Regions from separate parts of the Arthrobacter sp. 2762 genome, predicted to be linked through region 1. Evidence: riboswitches for the same ligand, from Rfam matches in the RefSeq annotation. Region 1 holds a riboswitch; each other region holds the start of a gene.
The links. A riboswitch is a leader RNA that binds a small molecule or an ion and turns the genes downstream of it on or off. The one in region 1 is predicted to bind cyclic di-AMP.
Positions count from the first base shown of each region.

Region 2: it holds a riboswitch for cyclic di-AMP, as region 1 does, so the genes downstream of both, ABIE18_RS00450 (aggregation-promoting factor C-terminal-like domain-containing protein) here and ABIE18_RS15980 (M23 family metallopeptidase) in region 1, are expected to answer to the same signal.
Region 3: it holds a riboswitch for cyclic di-AMP, as region 1 does, so the genes downstream of both, ABIE18_RS11780 (hypothetical protein) here and ABIE18_RS15980 (M23 family metallopeptidase) in region 1, are expected to answer to the same signal.
Region 4: it holds a riboswitch for cyclic di-AMP, as region 1 does, so the genes downstream of both, ABIE18_RS02815 (NlpC/P60 family protein) here and ABIE18_RS15980 (M23 family metallopeptidase) in region 1, are expected to answer to the same signal.

Region 1 covers NZ_JBEPSI010000008.1:181,216-186,079, reverse strand. The annotation lists gene serC (phosphoserine transaminase) at 1-819, opposite strand, end outside; gene ABIE18_RS15985 (iron-dependent transcriptional repressor DtxR) at 1,124-1,819, shown strand; cyclic di-AMP (ydaO/yuaA leader) riboswitch at 2,022-2,251, shown strand; gene ABIE18_RS15980 (M23 family metallopeptidase) at 2,258-3,088, shown strand; cyclic di-AMP (ydaO/yuaA leader) riboswitch at 3,234-3,397, shown strand; gene ABIE18_RS15975 (C40 family peptidase) at 3,402-4,130, shown strand; gene ABIE18_RS15970 (NlpC/P60 family protein) at 4,229-4,864, shown strand, end outside.
Region 2 covers NZ_JBEPSI010000001.1:100,385-105,248, forward strand. The annotation lists gene ABIE18_RS00440 (response regulator transcription factor) at 484-1,224, shown strand; gene ABIE18_RS00445 (sensor histidine kinase) at 1,228-2,721, shown strand; cyclic di-AMP (ydaO/yuaA leader) riboswitch at 2,856-3,013, shown strand; gene ABIE18_RS00450 (aggregation-promoting factor C-terminal-like domain-containing protein) at 3,019-3,828, shown strand; gene ABIE18_RS00455 (hypothetical protein) at 3,999-4,136, shown strand; gene ABIE18_RS00460 (pyridoxal phosphate-dependent decarboxylase family protein) at 4,149-4,864, opposite strand, start outside.
Region 3 covers NZ_JBEPSI010000005.1:272,011-276,874, reverse strand. The annotation lists gene ABIE18_RS11795 (DUF6480 family protein) at 1-125, shown strand, start outside; gene ABIE18_RS11790 (ATP-dependent DNA ligase) at 231-1,298, opposite strand; gene ABIE18_RS11785 (hypothetical protein) at 1,346-1,579, shown strand; cyclic di-AMP (ydaO/yuaA leader) riboswitch at 1,709-1,859, shown strand; gene ABIE18_RS11780 (hypothetical protein) at 1,876-3,198, shown strand; gene ABIE18_RS11775 (AEC family transporter) at 3,429-4,349, opposite strand; gene ABIE18_RS11770 (PucR family transcriptional regulator) at 4,493-4,864, opposite strand, start outside.
Region 4 covers NZ_JBEPSI010000001.1:570,982-575,845, reverse strand. The annotation lists gene hutG (formimidoylglutamase) at 1-635, opposite strand, end outside; gene ABIE18_RS02825 (NCS2 family permease) at 709-2,151, opposite strand; gene ABIE18_RS02820 (copper resistance CopC family protein) at 2,265-2,891, shown strand; cyclic di-AMP (ydaO/yuaA leader) riboswitch at 3,066-3,234, shown strand; gene ABIE18_RS02815 (NlpC/P60 family protein) at 3,238-4,002, shown strand; gene ABIE18_RS02810 (FAD-binding protein) at 4,147-4,839, opposite strand.

The DNA of each region.
Region 1 (4,864 bases):
GTCCAGTCCACCATTGCTGTTGAGCCACTGCACCTGCGCGTCCAAGGTCACCAGCGTGGACAGTGAAGGTGTGTTGTACGTCTGGTTCAGTTTGGAGTTGTCGATTGCGGTCTGGAGATCCAGGAAGTCCGGGATCCAGCGGTCGCTGGCCTTGATCCGAGCGGCGCGCTCCAGGGCCGCGGGGGAGAACAGGCCCAGCCACAGGCCGCCGTCAGAGGCGAAGTTCTTCTGCGGGGCGAAGTAGTAGACATCCGATTCGGCGACGTCCACGTCCAGCCCGCCGGCGGCTGAAGTGGCGTCCACCAAGACGAGCGAACCGGCGTCGGCGCCCTCGACGCGCTTCACGGGGGCTGCAACACCAGTTGAGGTCTCGTTCTGCGGCCAGGCATAGACGTCAACGCCAGCCTCCGCTTGGGAGACCGGCCGCGTGCCGGGCTCGGACTTGATGATGGAGGATGCATCCAGGAACGGGGCTTTGTCGGTGGCCGCGGCAAACTTGGAACCGAACTCACCGAAGGAAAGGTGCTGGGCCTTTTTCTCAACCAGGCCAAAAGCCGCTACATCCCAGAAAGCAGTGGAACCGCCGACGCCGAGGACAACTTCGTAGCCCTCAGGTGCACGGAAGAACTGGCTGAGCCCTTCGCGGACCGAACCCACCAGGTTCTTGACCGGCGCCTGACGGTGGGACGTGCCGAGAATGGTGGTCGATGCGGCAGACAGGGCCTGGACCTGTTCCGGGCGGACCTTGGACGGTCCCGCGCCGAAGCGTCCGTCCTTGGGCAGCAGGTCGGCGGGAATAGTGATGCTGTTGTCGCTCACGTATGGCTCCAATGGGTATCGGTTAGAGAGGGGGAGGTGGGCAGGTGGCATCGGCTGCCCCTTCGACTCCCTCATTCTGCCTGACCGGACCCACCGTCAGGAATCTGCGGTTGTCATAGTCCGCCACGTGGAATGACGGACCACCACAGGCATTGCGGCCCAGGGAAAAATTATCCAGAGTAATTCCAAATAAGCTAGGCTGGGGTTGACGTTCCTGAGGTGTCGGTTGCACACCGTCCACCTTGGCTGGGACGCGGTACGGTGGAGATTACGCAAGAAATGCGTTCGAGGAGAGCTGAGCTGGATGACGGATCTGATCGATACCACTGAGATGTATCTTCGGACCATTTTGGAGCTTGAAGAAGAGAACATCGTGGCTCTTCGCGCACGCATTGCGGAGCGTCTGCGGCACTCGGGTCCCACGGTTTCCCAGACCATTGGACGCATGGAACGCGACGGCCTGGTGATTGTGTCCAACGACCGCCACCTGGAACTGACCGAAGTCGGGCGCAAGCGGGCCACCGAAGTCATGCGGAAGCACCGTCTTGCCGAAAGACTCCTGGCGGACGTCATTGGTCTGGACTGGGCGTACGTTCATGACGAAGCATGTCGCTGGGAGCATGTCATGAGCGAACGGGTGGAACGGCGGCTCTATGAGTTGTTGGAACACCCCACCGAGTCACCGTATGGCAACCCCATCCCGGGTTTGGAAGCGCTTGGCGGCCTCGCCAACCAGCCCCTTGCCCGGCTGGACGTCAACCTGCTGCATGCGATGGACGGGTATGCTGCCGATTCGCGCGTAGTGGTCAGCCGCCTTGCTGAGCCCATCCAGGTTGAGCCCGAGCTCCTCACCCAGCTCGACGAAGGCGGAATTCGTCCTGGCGCAACTGTCTCCTTGGAACGGGTGGGGGAGTACATCTCTGTCCGCGTTCCCGGCATTGAAGGAGCACTGGAGCTGCCTCCCGAGGTAGCTGCGCACGTCTTCGTCGCCGTCAGCTGACTCTGACTTTCCCTCCGACCGCGGGGAGTGTCGGATCTCACTTTGAGCTGGTTGCCGCGCGTGTGACCTGCGGATTTCGGCGACTGATGATATGGGGCCACCCACAACACGGTCGTCTGGAAAGATAACGAATTTATTACTGCGGGCTTTAATCACCTATAGTTATCTACTAGCGCCGATACCAAAGCGTTACCTGATCTGGAGCCGAGCTCTGCCAGCAGATCAGGTGTGTCATCAACTACTGGCAGAGGCGGGGGAACCACAAGCGGCTGCCTAAAGAAGCAGCCTTGGGGTGAAGTCCGCAGCAGAAGTGCCTACTAACGCAAGTCCTTCCGGGGATACCTGTGTGCCGTTTGCGCTTCGTGCGGACCGGGTCTTTGAACTCTCTGACCCGAATCCGACAGCTAACTTCGCAGGCTTTCCAGAGAGGAACAGAGTTTGACATCGCAGAACGTCAGGGGCCGCCGCCGCGCGTCCGGCCCCGCTGCTGAGCTGCGGCCAGCCCGCGCCGCAATGGAGATCCGGCCACGCGACACCCCGCGTCAGGTGCGCCGCCGTAAGAGCCCGTTGCGCCAGGTAGCCGACTTCGCCGCAGCCAGTGGTGTCGGGCAGAAGGCCGGTGTCGCGCTTGCCGCCACCGGACTTGCCCTGACTGTAGGCCTGCCTGCCACAAGCCCCGTCATGGCCACGTCCGAGTCCGGCCAGGCCGAGGCGGCCCTCTCCGTGCCCGGTGGCAGCCAACCGGAAGTTTCTGCAGCAGCCTCTGCCAAAATCGATTTCAGTCGCGCAGCCGTCGCTACCGCCGCTGATCCTGACGGCAAGCTCAAGCAGTTGCTGAGCGCCCAGTCAGCGGGGAGCATCCAGCGCGCCTCCTCACTTGGCACCTTGGGAAGTCCGCTGGACAAGCTGGTCACGGCATCGCCGTTTGGCTACCGTGTCAGCCCCCTTACCGGCGGCACCGGCGACTTCCACCGTGGCCAGGACTTCGTGGCCCAGTGCGGAACCGCCGTTCACGCCGCAGCCGCAGGCAAGGTCACATTCGCCGGGTGGCATGAGTACGGCGGAGGCAACCGCGTCGTGATTGATCACGGCAACGGCCTCGAGACCACGTACAACCACCTGTCGTCCTTCAACGTCAAGGTGGGGCAGACTGTCAGCCGCGGCGATACCGTCGCGCTGAGTGGCACCACAGGAGCATCTACCGGCTGCCACCTCCACTTCGAGGTCCAGGTCAACGGCGAAGTCGTAGATCCCATGGGCTGGCTCTGAGCCAGTTGATGGTTGTCTATCGCATTCATGACACGCCCCGTGACCTGAATGTGACATTCACGAACATCTGTTGTACCGTCTAAAGCGCATCGGCTTTTTAGGGGGCCGATGCACTTGAGTGGATTGCCTAGCTCTGCCACCACTCGAGGTCCGTTCGCAAAAATCGTCTGGCAGGGGCGGGGGAACCAATTTTGGTCTTCGAGTCAGAAGACCTTGGGGTTAAGTCGCAAAAGCTTCCTTGAAGCCGCGCGGCCGGATGACTCCCATCCGAATCCGACAGCTCACCTCGCAGGCATTGGGAGAGGCTACCTTCGTGTCATCACGCACTACCCCTGCGCGCCATCGCGCCGAATTGGTTCGCACGAACCCGTTGAACACCCTTTCCAAGGCTGTCTCAACCAATGCAGGCACCGTAGGCCGCCAAGCCGCCGTTCTGGCCGCAGCCTCGGGGCTCGTTCTCAGCGTTGGACTCCCGGCCCAGGCCGCTGACACCGACGTTTCCAAGTCGGAATCCTCCAGCACCCAGCAGTTGGTCGCCACCGCAGTTGTTACCGCGGAGCCCACCGCAACCGTTTCCTTCGAGAGCCCCGTTGTGGCTACAAAGGAAGCTCCCAAGGTTCAGCGGGCCTCCCAGCGCACGGCAACCGAAGACCAAGCGAACGGCACCCTCGCTGCCCTGTCCTCCAAGGCCAAGGATGCCGCTTCCAGCGCGGCAGCCTCAGGACTTGCAGCAATTGCCTACACCGGCATCGGCCACCCCTACGTTTGGGGCGGCACTTCCCCCAACGGCTGGGACTGCTCCGGATTTACCCAGTGGGTTTACGCCCAGGCCGGCATCAGCATCCCCCGCGTCAATGCCTGGACGGTCATGACCCCCACCAGCACCCCTGCCCCTGGCGACCTCGTCGTGCAGAACGGTGGAGCCCACGTGGGCATCTACGTCGGTAACGGCATGATGATCAGCGCTTTGAACCCCAGCCAGGGCACGCTCCTGCACTCCGCGGCCTCCACCGGCACGTCCTCGTTCTACACCCTCCGCTAGAAAATCCCATTCGGGGTAAGCCAGCATGCCCCCCAAGTGCTGGCAGCCCATAACCCGCGTGCGACCCCACCGTGCGCGGATACGAAAAGAGAGTAATCATGACCAGTGCAAACAAGGTTGCACGGCATAGAGCTGAGGCCCCCAAGACCAGCTCACTTGCCGTCATTGCCAAGGCTGTCAGCGACAACGCCGGTGGCGTTGGCCGTCAGGCAGCAGTGATCGCAGCTGCATCGGGCCTTGTCCTGACCAGCGGCGTTGCTGCAAATGCTGCGGACACCAACGTCCAGCGCGAATCTACGTCTGCGTCCACCCTTGACGTGCAGTCGGTTGCCCAGGTGACCATTGCTGCCGATTCCAGCGTCGCCATCTCCTACGAGCGCCCTGTGGTCAAGACTGTGGAAGCCCCGGCTCCCGTCGTCGAGAAGGCACCTGCCAAGGAAGCTCCGGCTGCCGGCGGCACCGCTACTTTGGCGGTCAACACTGATGCGTCCGCGGCCAAGGCGCCTGCTGCATCCAGCGGCCTCGGGGCGGCTATCGCTGCAGCGGCCTACGCACAGCTCGGCGTCACGCAGGACTGCACCATGCTGGTGACCAACTCGCTGGCCGCCGTCGGTATTCACTTCCACGATTGGCCGGCCGGCTACCTCTCCCTCGGCCGCACGGTCAGTGCAGCTGAAGCCCAGCCCGGCGACCTCGCCTACTATGCCAACGGTGGCTACGGCGGAATGGCACAC
Region 2 (4,864 bases), on a different contig from region 1:
CAGATTGCTGCGGCTGCAGGTGCTGTTGAGTTCTTGTTCACATTGGAAGTGTGCAACGTAACAATGGCAACACGCAAGTAACAAACCGCCAAACCGTCCACATTTTGAGACAAGAGGGTCTATTGTGCTGCAGATCACAATTCTTTCACCATGGAAAATGAACGTCATTTCATTCGGTCGCGATGAGAAATATTCGGCTTATGGTGAATTTTCTTCGGCAGATAGTGCATGATGCCCTTCCTGATTCCCATCAGGCGCAAAAGGACGGAATCTCAAGATCTGAAACACTTGCTGTCCAATCGCAAGCCCCTCCAAGCTCGAATTTTTCCCTCGAAATCTGCTACACGCTGTAGAACCGACCAGTATGGACGCCACACTCCTGCGACACCTGCCACCGAACTCCCACGTGGCTAGTGTTGTCCTCACAGCGTCCTCACAGGACCGGCAAAGCTTCGGCAAACCAGCAGAATGGAGAGTTGTCACATGGCATCCCCGCACTCCATGACGAACAACCTTCCCCAGCTTTCCCATCCGGACGGATCCCCTATCCGCGCTTTGGTGGTGGACGACGAACCCAGCCTCTCCGAGCTCATGAGCATGGGCCTTCGCATGGCAGGCTGGTCCGTCGCGGTAGCAGCCGACGGACCAGAAGCCGTGAAGCTTGCCAAGGACTTCCGCCCTGACGTGCTGGTGCTGGACGTGATGCTTCCAGGATTCGACGGCGTCGAGGTCCTCAACCGGATCCGTACCTTCGCTCCGGAAGTGCCCGCGCTGTTCCTCACGGCCAAAGACGCTGTCCAGGACCGCATCGTAGGCCTTGCTGCCGGCGGGGACGACTACGTCACCAAGCCCTTCAGCATGGAGGAGGTCCTCCTGCGCCTGCACAGGCTTGTCCAACGTTCGGGCGTTGCGGCCATGGATACGGCGGAACTGGTGGTCGGCGATCTCGCCCTGAACGTGGACACCCGGGAAGTTTCGCGCGCCGGCGAGAACATCCAGCTCACGGCAACGCAGTTTGAGCTGCTTCGTTACCTCATGGAGAACCCCAAGCGCGTGGTCAGCAAGGCACAGATCCTGGACCGCGTCTGGGACTATGACTTCGGCGGGCAGGCCAACATCGTGGAACTGTACATTTCCTACCTGCGCAAGAAAATCGAAGCCAACCACCCGCCAATGATCCACACCATCCGTGGCGCCGGCTACGTCATCAAGCCTGCGGACTGAATCTTGTCCACCCCTTCAGGAGTAACCCGCAAGACCCAGCGGAACTGGCTCAATCCCTCCACCTGGCATCTGCGCACGCGGTTGGTCCTGGTGGCGATGGCGTTGCTGGTTGCCATTTGCGGCGCAGTTGGAGTGGTTAGCTACGCCTCCATGGACATGTACTTCAACAAACAACTCGACAAGCAGTTGGAGCAGGCGTCAAGCCGCGCGAATGACTTCGGCAGGCCGCCGTCGAACTTTCCCTCAAGTGGTCGGCCGGATCCGCTGGAGGCCCGCGGCCAAGGCGCCGGGACCCTCAACGCGAGGATCGATGGTTCCACCGTCATTAACTCGGGACTGTTAAATGCAAACGGCCGTCGCGTCGCACTCTCGGCGGAAGACAAGCAGGTCCTGCTCTCACTCCCCCGCGACAACCGGCCTGTGGACCGTTCATTGTCCAACGGCGACTACCGGCTGGTGGCTGTTGAGACCACCTACGGCGACGTCATTGTGACGGGCTTGCCGTTGGCTGATAAGCAAAACGCGGAGGCCTCGCTGGTATGGACCATGGTGTTTGTTTCCCTTGGCGGACTGGTGCTGATCGGCCTCGCCGGCACTGTCATCATTCGCAGGACCATGCGGCCGCTGGAGCAACTCTCGGAGGTTGCAACCAAAGTATCGCGCCTTCCCCTCGACGCCGGTGAGGTGGCACTCGCGGTGCGCGTACCGCCGTCGGCCTCCCATCCTGGAACAGAAGTGGGCAGCGTTGGCCACGCTTTGAACCAAATGCTGAACAACGTTTCCAGGGCCCTGGAAGCCCGTCAGGAGAGCGAAACCAAGGTCCGGCAGTTCGTTGCCGATGCCTCCCACGAACTTCGGACGCCGCTGACCGCCATCCGCGGATACACCGAGCTGCTTCGTATGACGGAGAACTTCACGGATGACGGCAGGAAGTCGCTGGCACGGGTCCAGAGCCAGTCGGAACGCATGACCACGCTTGTGGAGGACCTGTTGCTGTTGGCGCGCCTGGACGAAGGCCAGCCGTTGAAGGTCACGGATGTGGACCTGACGCAGCTGGTGATTGAGACCGTCAGCGACGAAAAGGTGATGGCACCGGACCACATCTGGAAGCTCCAACTCCCTGACGAGCCCATTACGGTGCGCGGGGACGCAACCCAGCTGCATCAGGTGTTGGCCAATCTGCTGTCCAACGCCCGCAAGCACACCGATCCAGGTACCACGGTGGTCACAGGCGTCACGCTTTCCGCGGACGGTTGCGCGGTGGTTACGGTCACTGACAACGGACCTGGTATTCCTCCTGGGTTCCAAGGCCGTATTTTCTCGCGTTTCGCCCGGGCTGACGCGGCGAGATCAGGCTCGGAAGGAACCTCCGGATTGGGCTTGTCAATCGTCGAATCCATCGTCGAGGCGCATGGCGGAAGTGTGGAAGTAACGTCCCAGCCGGGACGCACGGAATTCGCTCTTCGCTTCCCCACAGCTTCGAAAGAACGCATATAACGAATCAGGCAACATGACGCGCCGTGAACGTGATCTCTGTTACCCAAATGTGACTTAAGCCGAAACCTCCTGTACCTTCGAAAGGGTGGGTCGCCCCTAACTGGCCCACACCCGGGATGCGCCGAGCTCTGCCACTTCCCGGAGTTCCGTTCTCATTCGAGGCAGAGACGGGGGACCCAGAGTCTCCGGGCACAGTACTTTCCTTGCCCTTGGGGTGAAGCCGCAGCTACGCGCGCGGCCGGATGACCTCATCCGAACCCGACAGCTAACTCCGCAGGCGCTGAGAGGTAATCACACATGTCTGAATTCAACGATCAGACGCGCCCTTCCGCGCGTCACCGTGACGAACACAATGCTCCCCTGACGAAGTCGCAAGCCGTTCTGAAGAACGCTGCACGCCGTGGCAAAACCGGGCAACGAATGTCCGTTGTTGCAGGAGTCGTTGCCGCAGCATTGGGCGTCGCATCGCTCGGCCAGGCCGCAAACGCCGCATTCAATCTCCCCGAAACGAGCCAGGCGTCCGAGACGCAGGCTACCGCCCAGATCAGCAACAAATCAGCGGAAATCTCTGCTTCTTTGGATGCCGCTGCCAAGAAGGGCGCAGCCGACAGGGCTGCCGCAGACCAAGCTGCCGCCGCACAAGCAGCTGCCGAGAAGGCTGCGGCCGAGAAAGCCGCCGCCGACCAGGCAGCTGCCGCACAGGCCGCCGAGAAGGCTGCCGCTGATGCAGCCGCCAAGCAGGCTGCCGATGCCGCCGCCGCTGCAGCCGCGGCCGCTGCCGCGGCTCCCAAGGCCGTGGACGATCCCGCTGCTGCCAAGGCATACGCCGCCAGCATCCTCGCCAACTACGGCTGGGGTCCGGGTGAAATGACTGCCCTGAACACCCTGTGGGAGAAGGAATCCAACTGGCGGACCACGGCGACTAACGCGTCCAGTGGTGCCTACGGAATCGTGCAGTCCCTGCCGGCTTCCAAGATGGCAACTGCCGGCGCTGACTGGGAGACCAACTACCAAACCCAGATCAAGTGGGGCCTGAACTACATCAAGGAACGCTACGGCTCCCCCTCGGCAGCCCTCGCCTTCCACCTGGCCAACAACTGGTACTAAGCCAACTCAATAGGCAGGTTTGAGCCCACCCCAGCGGGCTCAAACCTGCAGGGCCTGATTGCCGCCCCGTTTTCCGCCGTCGCAGCAGTGATTACTGCAGCTGACGGCGGGAACCGGGGCGGTTTTCGCCTTTAACGTGCTGTCCCACGTTTCACGGTCACAGGCCGCCGATGGTTTTCTCGGCCGAGGCCACCGCCCGGGCAGCCTGGCAGGAAAACAGGCAAGCCATTAGCGCAGGCCTGGCTTGGAGCGCTGAGCAGTTGGCCGGGCTGATGGCATACCTGGAAAAGGCACGCTCGGCTTTGTAACCAAGACGGCCTCTATGCTTCCGGTTCGGCCTCTGCCGCGCCTCTAACGGCTGCGATGGAGGCAGCGACGTCACCTGCGTCCGTGGACCAGTTGCTCACCGAAATCCGGAGGATGTCACGTCCTCGCCATGAGGAACCCGACATCCACACGATCCCTTCGGCCATGAGCCGCTGGGTGACGCGGCGTGTGCGGTCATCGCTGCCGAAGGCGACCGATACCTGCGTGAAAACGACGTCGTTCAGGATCTCGACGCCCGGGATTGCGGCGAGTCCCTCCGCCAACGCGCGGGCGTTTGCTGCAAGCCTGTCCACCATGGCAATGACTCCGGACCGGCCCAACTGTCGGAGGGCAGCCCACACCGGGATGCCCCGGGCTCGTCGGGACAGTTCCGGAACTTTGTCGAACGGATCGCCCAGTCCGGTCTCCGTTGCAATGAGGTAGCTCGTATGGATGCTGAAGGCACGTCTCAGAGCTTCCGGCCGGGACACGATGGCCAAGCCACAGTCGTACGGGACGTTCAATGTTTTGTGGGCATCGGTGGCCCACGAATCGGCCGCCTCTACGCCGGCCAGCCGCCCGCGCAGGTTTGGGCTGACCGCCGCCCACAACCCAAATGCGCCATCCACATGCACCCAGGCCTCGCGGTCATGGGCTACTGCGATGGCTTCGGACATCGGATCGAACGCTCCGGAATGCAGGTTGCCGGCCTGCAGGCACACGAGGGAAG
Region 3 (4,864 bases), on a different contig from region 1:
CGTCCGCCAACCCCGATCCCCTGGACGGCAACGTCACGGGACTCGAACCCGGGGGCGGCGTACCCCCAGGCGAAACCCCACCGGCGGAGGGCAGCATGAGCAGCGACCAGGGGCACGAAGAGTAGCTCGTCGCCAAGCCGCTGTTACGTTGTTGGGCAACAACGTAACAGCGGTCCAACAACGTAACAGCGGCTCAACAACGTAGAACCACACGTGAGGAGCAACCAAGGCTACGGCAGCTTCAGGATCTCCCCGAGGTCGTAATCAGCCGGCTCCTCCAGTTGCGAGTAGGTGCAGCTCCCCGGAGTCCGGTCCGGCCGCCACCGACGAAACTGGGTGGTGTGCCGGAACCGGTCGCCTTCCATGTAGTCATAGGCAACCTCGATGACGAGCTCCGGCCGGAGGGGAACAAAGGAGAAATCCTTGCCGGCGCTCCACCTGCTCTGCGCGCCCGGCATTCGGGAACCGCTAACTGCCGCATCTCCTTGATCGGCCCACTGGCCCCAAGGATGTTCGCTGAATTCCGTCTGGTACGGCTCAAGTTCGGCCACCAGGCTTTCGCGCTTGGCCATGGGAAATGAAGCCACCACCCCCACGTGCTGCAGCTGACCGGCGTCGTTATACAGCCCAAGTAGCATCGACCCGACAACCTTTCCCGTTTTGTGCCAGCGGAATCCAGCCACCACGCAGTCCGCGGTCCGTTCATGCTTGGTCTTGAACATGACCCGCTTATTCGGCTGGTACGTCCCCCCGAGCGGTTTGGAAAGTACGCCGTCGAGCCCGGCACCTTCCAGCTGCACGAACCACTCCTGTGCTTGATCGAGTTCCGTCACCGCCGGCGTTACGTAGACGGGCGCCTCAGCCTTGGCCAGCGCCTTCTCCAAGGCGGCTCGACGCTCGGAAAACGGCTTGTCCATGAGGTTCTCGTCTCCCAGCGCGAGGATGTCGAATCCGATGAAGGAGGACGGGGTGCTCTCGGCAAGCATCCGCACACGGCTATCGGCAGGATGGATGCGCTGCTGAAGGCCCTCGAAGTCGAGCCTGTTGTCAGCTATGAGGACGATCTCGCCGTCGATCACGCATTTGTCCGGAAGATTCTTCTGGAGTGCTTCCACCAGTTCAGGGAAATACCGTGTCATGGGACGTTCGTTGCGGCTGCCCAGGATGATCTCATCCCCGTCTTTGAAAACGATGGTCCTGAACCCGTCCCACTTGGGCTCAAAGTGGCCCACATCAGGGATTGAAGGAACGGACTTGGCAAGCATGGGCGAAATGGGCGGCATCACTGGGAGGTCCATACGACTATGTTCTACCTGCCGCATGCGGCGGAAGCTAGTCTTGGGCCATGGATATCTTGGCCGTTCTGGTGGCGGTACTGGCAGCACCTGCCCTCATTGCTGCCCTTTGGTTCTGGGTCTCCCGCCAGAACAGCAAGGGGAAAGTCCGGCGCGGCGCCACGGGTGGGATGCTGGGTGTGGCGGACGAAATTTTTCGACCCGAGACCCATTACGCACACCAAGTCCAAAGGATCCAGCACGAGCTGCCAGCCCCGGCTCCGGCCCCGGAGCCTAAGTCCTAACGGACCTTCGCGCTGGAAGGCGTCCCGCCCGTTACATTAATGTGACTTTACTATGGCGCTCATGTACGGTCTAAGAGCGACCCGTATCTCCGCTGGGCCGCTTCCGGGTTGACGCCGAGCTCTGCCGCAAACCGGGATCCGCCAGACTCGCGGCAGAGACGGGGGACCCAGAGTTCCCGGGCCTGATTTTTCTTAGGCCCTTGGGGTGAAGCCGCCATGTGCGGCCGGACGGCCTCGTCCGAACCCGACAGCTAACCTCGCAGGCGTTGAGAGGCAACCACCATGAACCCCCACCCATGGATCAGCCGCGCCGCGCCCAAATTGCGCGCGAGCGTACCCAGCCAACCGGACGCCGTCGGGCCCAACCCAGCGGATCCTCCAACAGCACGCCAGAAGCGGAAGCAGGTTTAACAGGCACGACGCCGGAAACCACCACCGCTCCTGCTCCCGCCCCTGCGGCACCCACCACGCGCGCAGCCGCTCGCGCGGCAGAGCGTGAACGGGCAGCCCAGGCAGTTATTTCTGCTGAGACAGCTCCCGCCGAAACTGCTCCAGCAAAAACAGAACCGGCGGACTCTGCTCCGGCGGATTCTGCTGCGGTATATTCTGCTCCCCTGGAGCCGGCAACTGCTGCGATTCCAACTGTTCCGGGGCGCGAACCGGTCGCTCCCGAACCGGCTACGAATCCAGAGCCCGCTACCGCTGCTATGCCGATCGTTCAGGCACCCACGCCCGCCGCGCACGAACCGGAACCCGCCACTGCTGCGATCCCGATCGTTCAGGCGAAGAGCCATGCCCAGCTCGCAGCGGCCGCGACCGCCGCCGCTGGTCTCGCAAGCCGGAAAGCCCTTCGCGCCCAAGAATCCGAGAGCGGCACAGCCGATAAGGCGGCTGCCGAAACCTCAGCGAGCGGCGCCACTACCTTCGGAGCTTCATCCTTGGGTGGGTCGTCACTGGGTGGGTCGTCCTTCAGCCACGAACCACACTCCGTCCTCACCAAGGCCGCCTCGGTCAAAACAATGAGCCAGCGCATGGCAGTTGTCGCTGGAGCATTGGGCTTGGTATTGACCGTTGGCACCATGAGCCAGGCCTTCGAGCTTCCCTTCTTCGGGAAGGAAACACCGACCCAGGAAGCCAGTGACGCAAAGACAGGTGGCGACAGCAGGCAGTCAACTTCGGCCGCTCCTGCGCCCAGCTCGTCCTACTCCACTGCCTCTGCTTCGTCGGCCACCAGCGAGGCCGGACGGCCGGCAACTGTTGCAACGCAGTCGTCAGAAGAGGCACCCGCTCAGGGATCGGCGTCGTCCATTCCTACTCCGCAGGTTTCACTCGCGGATCCTGTTTGGGTCCCTTCAGCAGTCCCGTCGGCTGTTGTTCCTGTGCCGGGCGTGACAACTCCTGTACCGACCCAGCCTGCCCCGAGCCCGGTTCCGTCGGACACGGTTACCACCCCACCTGCCACGACGACGCCGACGCCCACCGTCACTCCGGCGCCTAGTCCAACACAGACTCCGGCGCCAAAGCCAAAGCCGACCGGGAGCCCCAGCACCACGCCGTCCAATGGTTCAGCACTGGACCTGGACGGCATACTCGACGGCGCGACAGGGATCTTGAAGTGAGCACGCAACTTCCCAGGACCAGCAAGCACGTCGGATGGCACGGCCGGTACTGCAGCAGCAGCCGCCCTGCCACCTTCCGTCATCGGATGGGCCGCTGGAGCTGCCAGCGGTTGCGTCGAGCCTAAGGAATCACGGCAACAAGAAATCACTGCAACGAGATGAGGCAGGCACCTACCCGGGTGCCTGCCTCTTTTGTTCCGTGTGTCGCTTGTTCCTGGTATCGATCGGTTCTACCCAAGCAGCCACGCCACCATAACCAACGCCCCGACGCAAAGCACGGTTGTGCAGAGGATGACGTCCCTGGCCATTGTCATTCCGCGTCCGTAGGGAGAAGCGAAAAGGAAGACATTCTGGGCGGTCGGAAGTGCGGCCATGATGACGCTGGCCAAGAGGTGTTGACCCTCCAACCCGAACACAAAGCGCCCCAGCACCCAGACCACCGCGGGCATGCCCGCCACCTTCAAAGTGGTTGCCACCACGGTCTCCACGCGGCCATCGCCCTTTTGAAGAGGGGCCTTGCCTGCCAGCGACATGCCAAAAGCCAGCAGAACCATGGGGACGGCCGCGCCGGCCAGCATATCAATGGGTTTCTGGACGAGCTCCGGCGCATCCCACGCCGTCAGAGCCATCACCGCCCCCAGCCCCGAGGCGATAATCATGGGATTGGAGAAGGGCTGCAACAGCATCCGTTTCCACGAGATTTTTGTGCCACCTGCGACGCCCAGGACGCTGAGGTAGAAGGGCGCCATGATCAGGAGTTGAACCAGCAGGACTGGAGCAACGTGCTGCGCCGTGCCCACTGCATACAACGAGACAGGAATGCCAATGTTGTTTGCGTTGGCATAACTGCTGGCCATGGCACCAACCGCCGTTTCCGCGACTGGCCGCCGGAAGAACACGAAGCTCAGCAAGCAATAGAGAAGGCCTATGACGGCTGCTGACAGGAGCGCAAGAGGGGCGTCGACCCCAAGTGCTGCGCGGATATCGCTTTCACCTACCACCGTGAACAGCAGCGCAGGATTGGTGATGTAGAAGGCCGTCCGAGTCAGCGCGCTTTGGACATCAGGGGCCAGCACTTTGTAGCGGGTGGCGAAATAACCCACCGCGATGACCGAAGCGACGATGAGGATTCCCGAGACAACGCCGCCCACCTTGCTCCTAAGAATTGTTGAGAAACCGCTTTCTCAGCGTAGGGGACGCCTGAGTGACTGTCCACTTCAGCGCTGCCGTTCCGCAACCTGCGTTCCACAACACGCATTCCATGGCACCAGGCGAGTCAGCGGCACGGCACGCGCTAGATCCGGGGCCGCGAGGCCCACCGCTGGGCCTTCAGTGCAGCATGCAGCTCAAGCCGGATCCCACCGCTCAACGGATCAGCTCCGATGAGTTGGCGGATCCGGGCGAGTCGGTTGTAGATGCTGCTTCTGTGCAGGTGAAGTTTCGCCGCCACATCCTGCACTGAGCTGTCGTTGTCATAGAGCAGTTCCAGCACGGGCAGGAGTTCGCCGTTCTTATCCTGGTCCTCCAAAGTCCTGAAATGAACGGAGCCCGTATCATCCCAGCCGCCCGGCGCCTGAAGACGATCGAAGAGTTGATAAACGCCCACCGCCCGGCTATCTACCAACTCGCCGAGGGGTGGATCCACGGCTGCAGCCTGTGCTGCCAC
Region 4 (4,864 bases), on a different contig from region 1:
GTGTCAAAGAGCGTGCGGGTGTTGTTGGGCTCCGAGATTCCGACGACGGCGTACCGCAGTTCGCGTCCAGCAGCGGATTCTTCCTGGGCCATCTGGAGGAACGGGGTGCCGGAGCTCGGGGTGGGCTCATCGCGCAGATCGAAGTGGGCATCCAGGTTCAAGACGCCCAACCGCTTTCCGCTGCGCACCGCATTGGATCCGGCAACCCCCAGGTAGCTGGCAAATGCCGTCTCGTGGCCGCCGCCCAGCACCACGGTGAGATTTCCGGCGTCGAGCAGTTCCGAGATGGCGCCTCCGGCGCGTTGTTGGCCTTCTTCCAGTGAGTCGTCCTCCACAACCACGTCGCCGGCGTCGAACACGTCACGGTCCAGGTGGAACGCCAGCGGAGCCAGCGCCGAGCGGATGGCGGCCGGAGCGGCGGCGGCACCCACACGGCCCTTGTTGCGCCGCACTCCGGCGTCGCTGCAGAAACCCAGCACGACGGCGGGACGCGAGGCACCAGGAGCGGCAGGGGAAGTAAGGGGTGCTACGGCCTGCCACCAGCGGCGATGCTCGTCGCCGTCGCCGTCAAAGCGGCCGGTCCATGGCGTGGGAAGGACGTCTACGGAGGGGTTGGTGCTGGTGTTTGGGGCCATGCTTTAAGCACACCCCACCTGCGTGCCAAAAAACAGCTGCAGCGTACTGCAGTGTCTGAGATGCCGGACTTCGCTACTTGACCCCCAACAACTCCTCCACAGTTCCGATGCCGAAGAACAGCAGGAAGGCAGCTGCCACTGCCCACATCAGGGGGTGGACTTCACGTGCACGGCCCTGGAAAGTGCGGATCAGGACGTAGGAGATGAAGCCTGCGCCGAGGCCGTTGGCAATGGAGTACGTGAAGGGCATGAGGGCGATCGTCAGGAACGCGGGGATGCCAACGCCCCAGTCCTGCCAGTCGATCTTGCCAACCTGGGACACCATCATGAAGCCCACCACCACAAGCGCAGGCGCCACGGCTTCGAACGGGACAAGGTTGATGAGCGGAGTAAAGAACATGGCCACCAGGAAGAGCAGGCCCGTGACAATGGAGGCGAGACCTGTGCGGGCACCTTCGCCAATGCCCGCGCCCGACTCGACGAAGATCTGGTTGGACGAAACGGAGGCGCCGCCACCGATGATTGCGCCCAGGGCGTCAACCTGCAGGACGCGGTCTACGTTGGGAATGTTGCCGTGCTCGTCCACGGTTCCGGCCTCGTTGGCCAGGCCCACCATGGTGCCCATGGCGTCGAAGAAGATGCTGAGGAGTATCACGAACGCCAGCAGCGCAGCAGCCACAAATCCGAGGTGTTCAAAGGCTCCAAAGGGGTTGGCTTTGCCGATCAGGGAGAGGTCCGGAGCGCCCCATTCGGAAAGTGTGGGGGCCACCAGGGACCAGCCGCGCGGGTTGACGTTTTTACCGTCGAAGCTGGGACCAATGTGCAGCGTGAATTCGAGGATGGCGGCCAGGGCGGTGGATACCACGATGCCGATCAGGATTGCGCCGCGGACCTTTCGCACCACCAACGCGATGGTCAGGACCAGGCCGACGGCGAACACCAACGTCGGCCAGCCCATCAGCTTGCCATCCACGCCAAGGCCGAGGGGGACAGTGGTGCCCGCGGCATCCGGGATGCGTCGGACAAAACCGGCGTTGACCAGTCCAATCAAGGCGATGAAGAGGCCAATGCCCACGACGATCGCCGTCTTGAGGGCTTCCGGGACGGCCCTGAAAACGGCCGTGCGGAATCCGGTGAGTACCAGGATGAGCATAGTGACACCCGAAAGCACCACCAGCCCCATCATGTCCGGCCATGTCAGCTCCGGGTGGGAGGCAACCGTCACGGCGACGAATGCGTTCACTCCCAGGCCCGTTGCCACGGCGAAGGGGTGCTTGGCCCAGGCGCCCATGAGGATGGTGAGGATGCCCGCCACGAAGGCAGTGGTTGCCGCTACGGCCGTGAAACCGAGCGACGCCCCGCTCGAGTCTGCCCCGGAGAGGATCAGCGGGTTCAGCACCACGATGTAGCTCATGGCGAAGAAGGTCGCGAAGCCGCCACGTATTTCGCGCGAGTATGTGGACCCACGCTCGGAGATCTTGAAGTAGCGGTCGATTGCAGAACCTTGTTTAAGCATGAAGGTCTCCGGGGATCGGGGGAGTTTGCTCTCAAATCCTATGCCCGCTGATGTGGGGCGTTGGGACGATTCGCCTAGTCTGTAAGGAAGCCAACACTAGGAGAAACCGCCCCATGCGTACCAGCCGCCCGCTTCTGGCCGCCGTCGTAGCCGCTCTCGCTTTCGCTTCCGCGTTGCTGCTGGGAGCCGCTCCGGCCTCCGCGCATGACGTCGCCGAATCAACAACTCCCGCCAACGGTGCCCGGGTGGCTGAAGTGCCGGCGTCGGTATCCATCACCTTCAACAACCGGCCACTGGCCATCGGTTCGGGCGTGACTGTCACCGCTGGGGGCGAAAACTGGGCAGATGGCGCAGTGGAAATCATCGACAACATGGCTGTCCAGAAGCTGCGTCCGGGCGCTCCAGCCGGGGAATACACGGTGGTGTGGCGCGTGGTCAGTTCAGACTCCCACCCGATCGAGGGAACCTTCAAGTTCACCGTTTCCGGGACAAGCACGACGACGACGGCGAGCGGCTCAGCAGGCGCCTCCCCCTCGGCTTCGGCGGCTGTTCCGACGGCGGGCACAGCAGCCCCCGGTACGGAAAATACTGAGCCGGCTCCGGCGGCTTCCCAACCCTTCCCCTGGAGCATCGTTGGCCTCGCTGTGGTGGCGATCGGTCTCGTGATCTTCCTCGCTGTTACAGCCCGGAGGAAGCTAGCGGCTCCCAACGACGCGGATGGCGAAAATTCCCCGGAATAGCAGGGTTTTCTACATACTTGCGAAGATCTCGAAACGGTCACTGCGACACGCCAAAAACGAACTGCTCGTTACGTAAATGTGACTTTGGGGTGATCTTCCCGTACGGTTGTACCTGTGCCTGTTCCACGTAACGGGCATTTCCGGGCTGATTGCCTAGCTCTGCCGCAGTCCGGAATCCGTTCGCAGACAAACCTACGGCAGAGACGGGGAACCCATTTTGGCCCGCTTTCAGAGCGCGCCTTGGGGTGAAGTCACGAAGCTTCCGCTGCACAGCGGGGGATAGTGGCCGGGTGACTCCCATCCGAATCCGACAGCTAACCTCGCAGGCATCGGGAGAGGCTCTTTCATGTCTTCACGCATTCTTCGCGGCCGTCGTAAGGCGGACAGCGTACGTCCTAATCCGTTCATCTCCATCTCCAAGGCTGTTGCCAGCAACGCATCCGGCGCAGGTCGCCAAGCCGCTGTCATCGCAGCAGCTTCAGGCCTCGTCCTGACGGGTTCCATCGCTGCCCACGCTGCAGAGACCCCCGTTCAGCGCGACTCCAGCCCTGCTACTGTCGCCGAGACCGTCTCCGAGGGTCCCACCAAGGTTGTTACGGCCGCATCCACGGCCACCATCAACTTCGAGCGCCCCGCGGTTGCTTCCGTAGCGGCTCCCGTTATTGAAAAGCCGGCTCCCGTTGCTCCGGCTCCGGTTGCCAAGGCCGCAACGGCTACCGTCCAGGCCGCTGCAACCACTACGGCTACCGTTCCGGTGGCAGCCGCGCCTGCTGCCGCAGCTCCGGCTGTTGGTGGCGTCAACGCCGCTATGGTCGCCTCGGCTTACGCCCAGATCGGCATCATGCAGGACTGCACCGCCATGGTGGAAAGGGCCCTCGGCTCCGCAGGCATCCCGGTTGGCGACCTCGCACCCATGCAGTTCCTGAACTACGGCAAGGTTGTCAGCGACCCCCAGCCCGGTGACATGATCGTCCAGTCCGGCCACGTAGCCATCTACATCGGCAACGGCCAGGCTATCAGCGGTGGCATCAACGGCAACCAGACGGGCATCCACCCGATCAGCTGGCTCACCGCAACCGGCCCCATCACGTACGTACGCGCTGGCGCCTAAGCTTCACGCTCCAACTCAAAGGCCGGTGCCTTCGAGGACTAATGTCTTCGGAGGTACCGGCCTTCTGAGTTAACTTTTGTTCGTTTTAGGAACAGGCTTCGGTTGGCTCAACCGTTTCCAAGCCAGGGTTCCAGGCAAGGGGTTCTAGGCAAGGGCGATGCCAGGCCCGGCCGGGAGGGCCACCTTGGATGAGATCGCTTGCCCCACTGCCTTGGCTTGACGTAGTACTTCCTTGGGCGTGGGTGTAATAAGTTCCCCAACGCCCACCAAGTGCATCCCGACGGCACGCATGGCTGCCACGAAGTTCTGGCCTATGGCGATTCCCAGGTCGGCAAGCATACGGCGTAGCTGGCTCTGGGCGCAGCGGGTCACCACGATGTGATCTGCCAGGAGAACTCCGCTGGCCGTATGCACGGCCCATTGCCGTGGGGTGGATTCAAGGGGGCCATAGACGCTTAGCCCAGCCCTCAGACTGGCCGTGTTCAGGCTTGCGACGGGTCCGTATCCAAGCTGCGAGGACGAGTCGCCACCCAGGAAGTCCAGACGAACAGCGCGTGTGGTGGTGCGGACATCCAGGTGATGGCTGGCTGCGTAGTTGCGCAAATGGCGCAGGATCTCGTTGCGTTCCTGCATTGCCGCGGGGTCGGCTGCGTCGCAGCGCTGGAGCATTCCCGTGTGGACCGCTGGTCCGGTGGTCGACAAAGTACCAAAGCCATCCAGCACGATGGAACCTATGCCATAGCGGCTGAGCTCGCTGGCAACAGCCAAGCCGGACAGGCCGGTGCCGATCACCACGGTGGTAGTCCGTTCCGTGACGGAATCAGGAGTGAGTGACACTGCTTGGGTTCCTCCTTGACGTGTG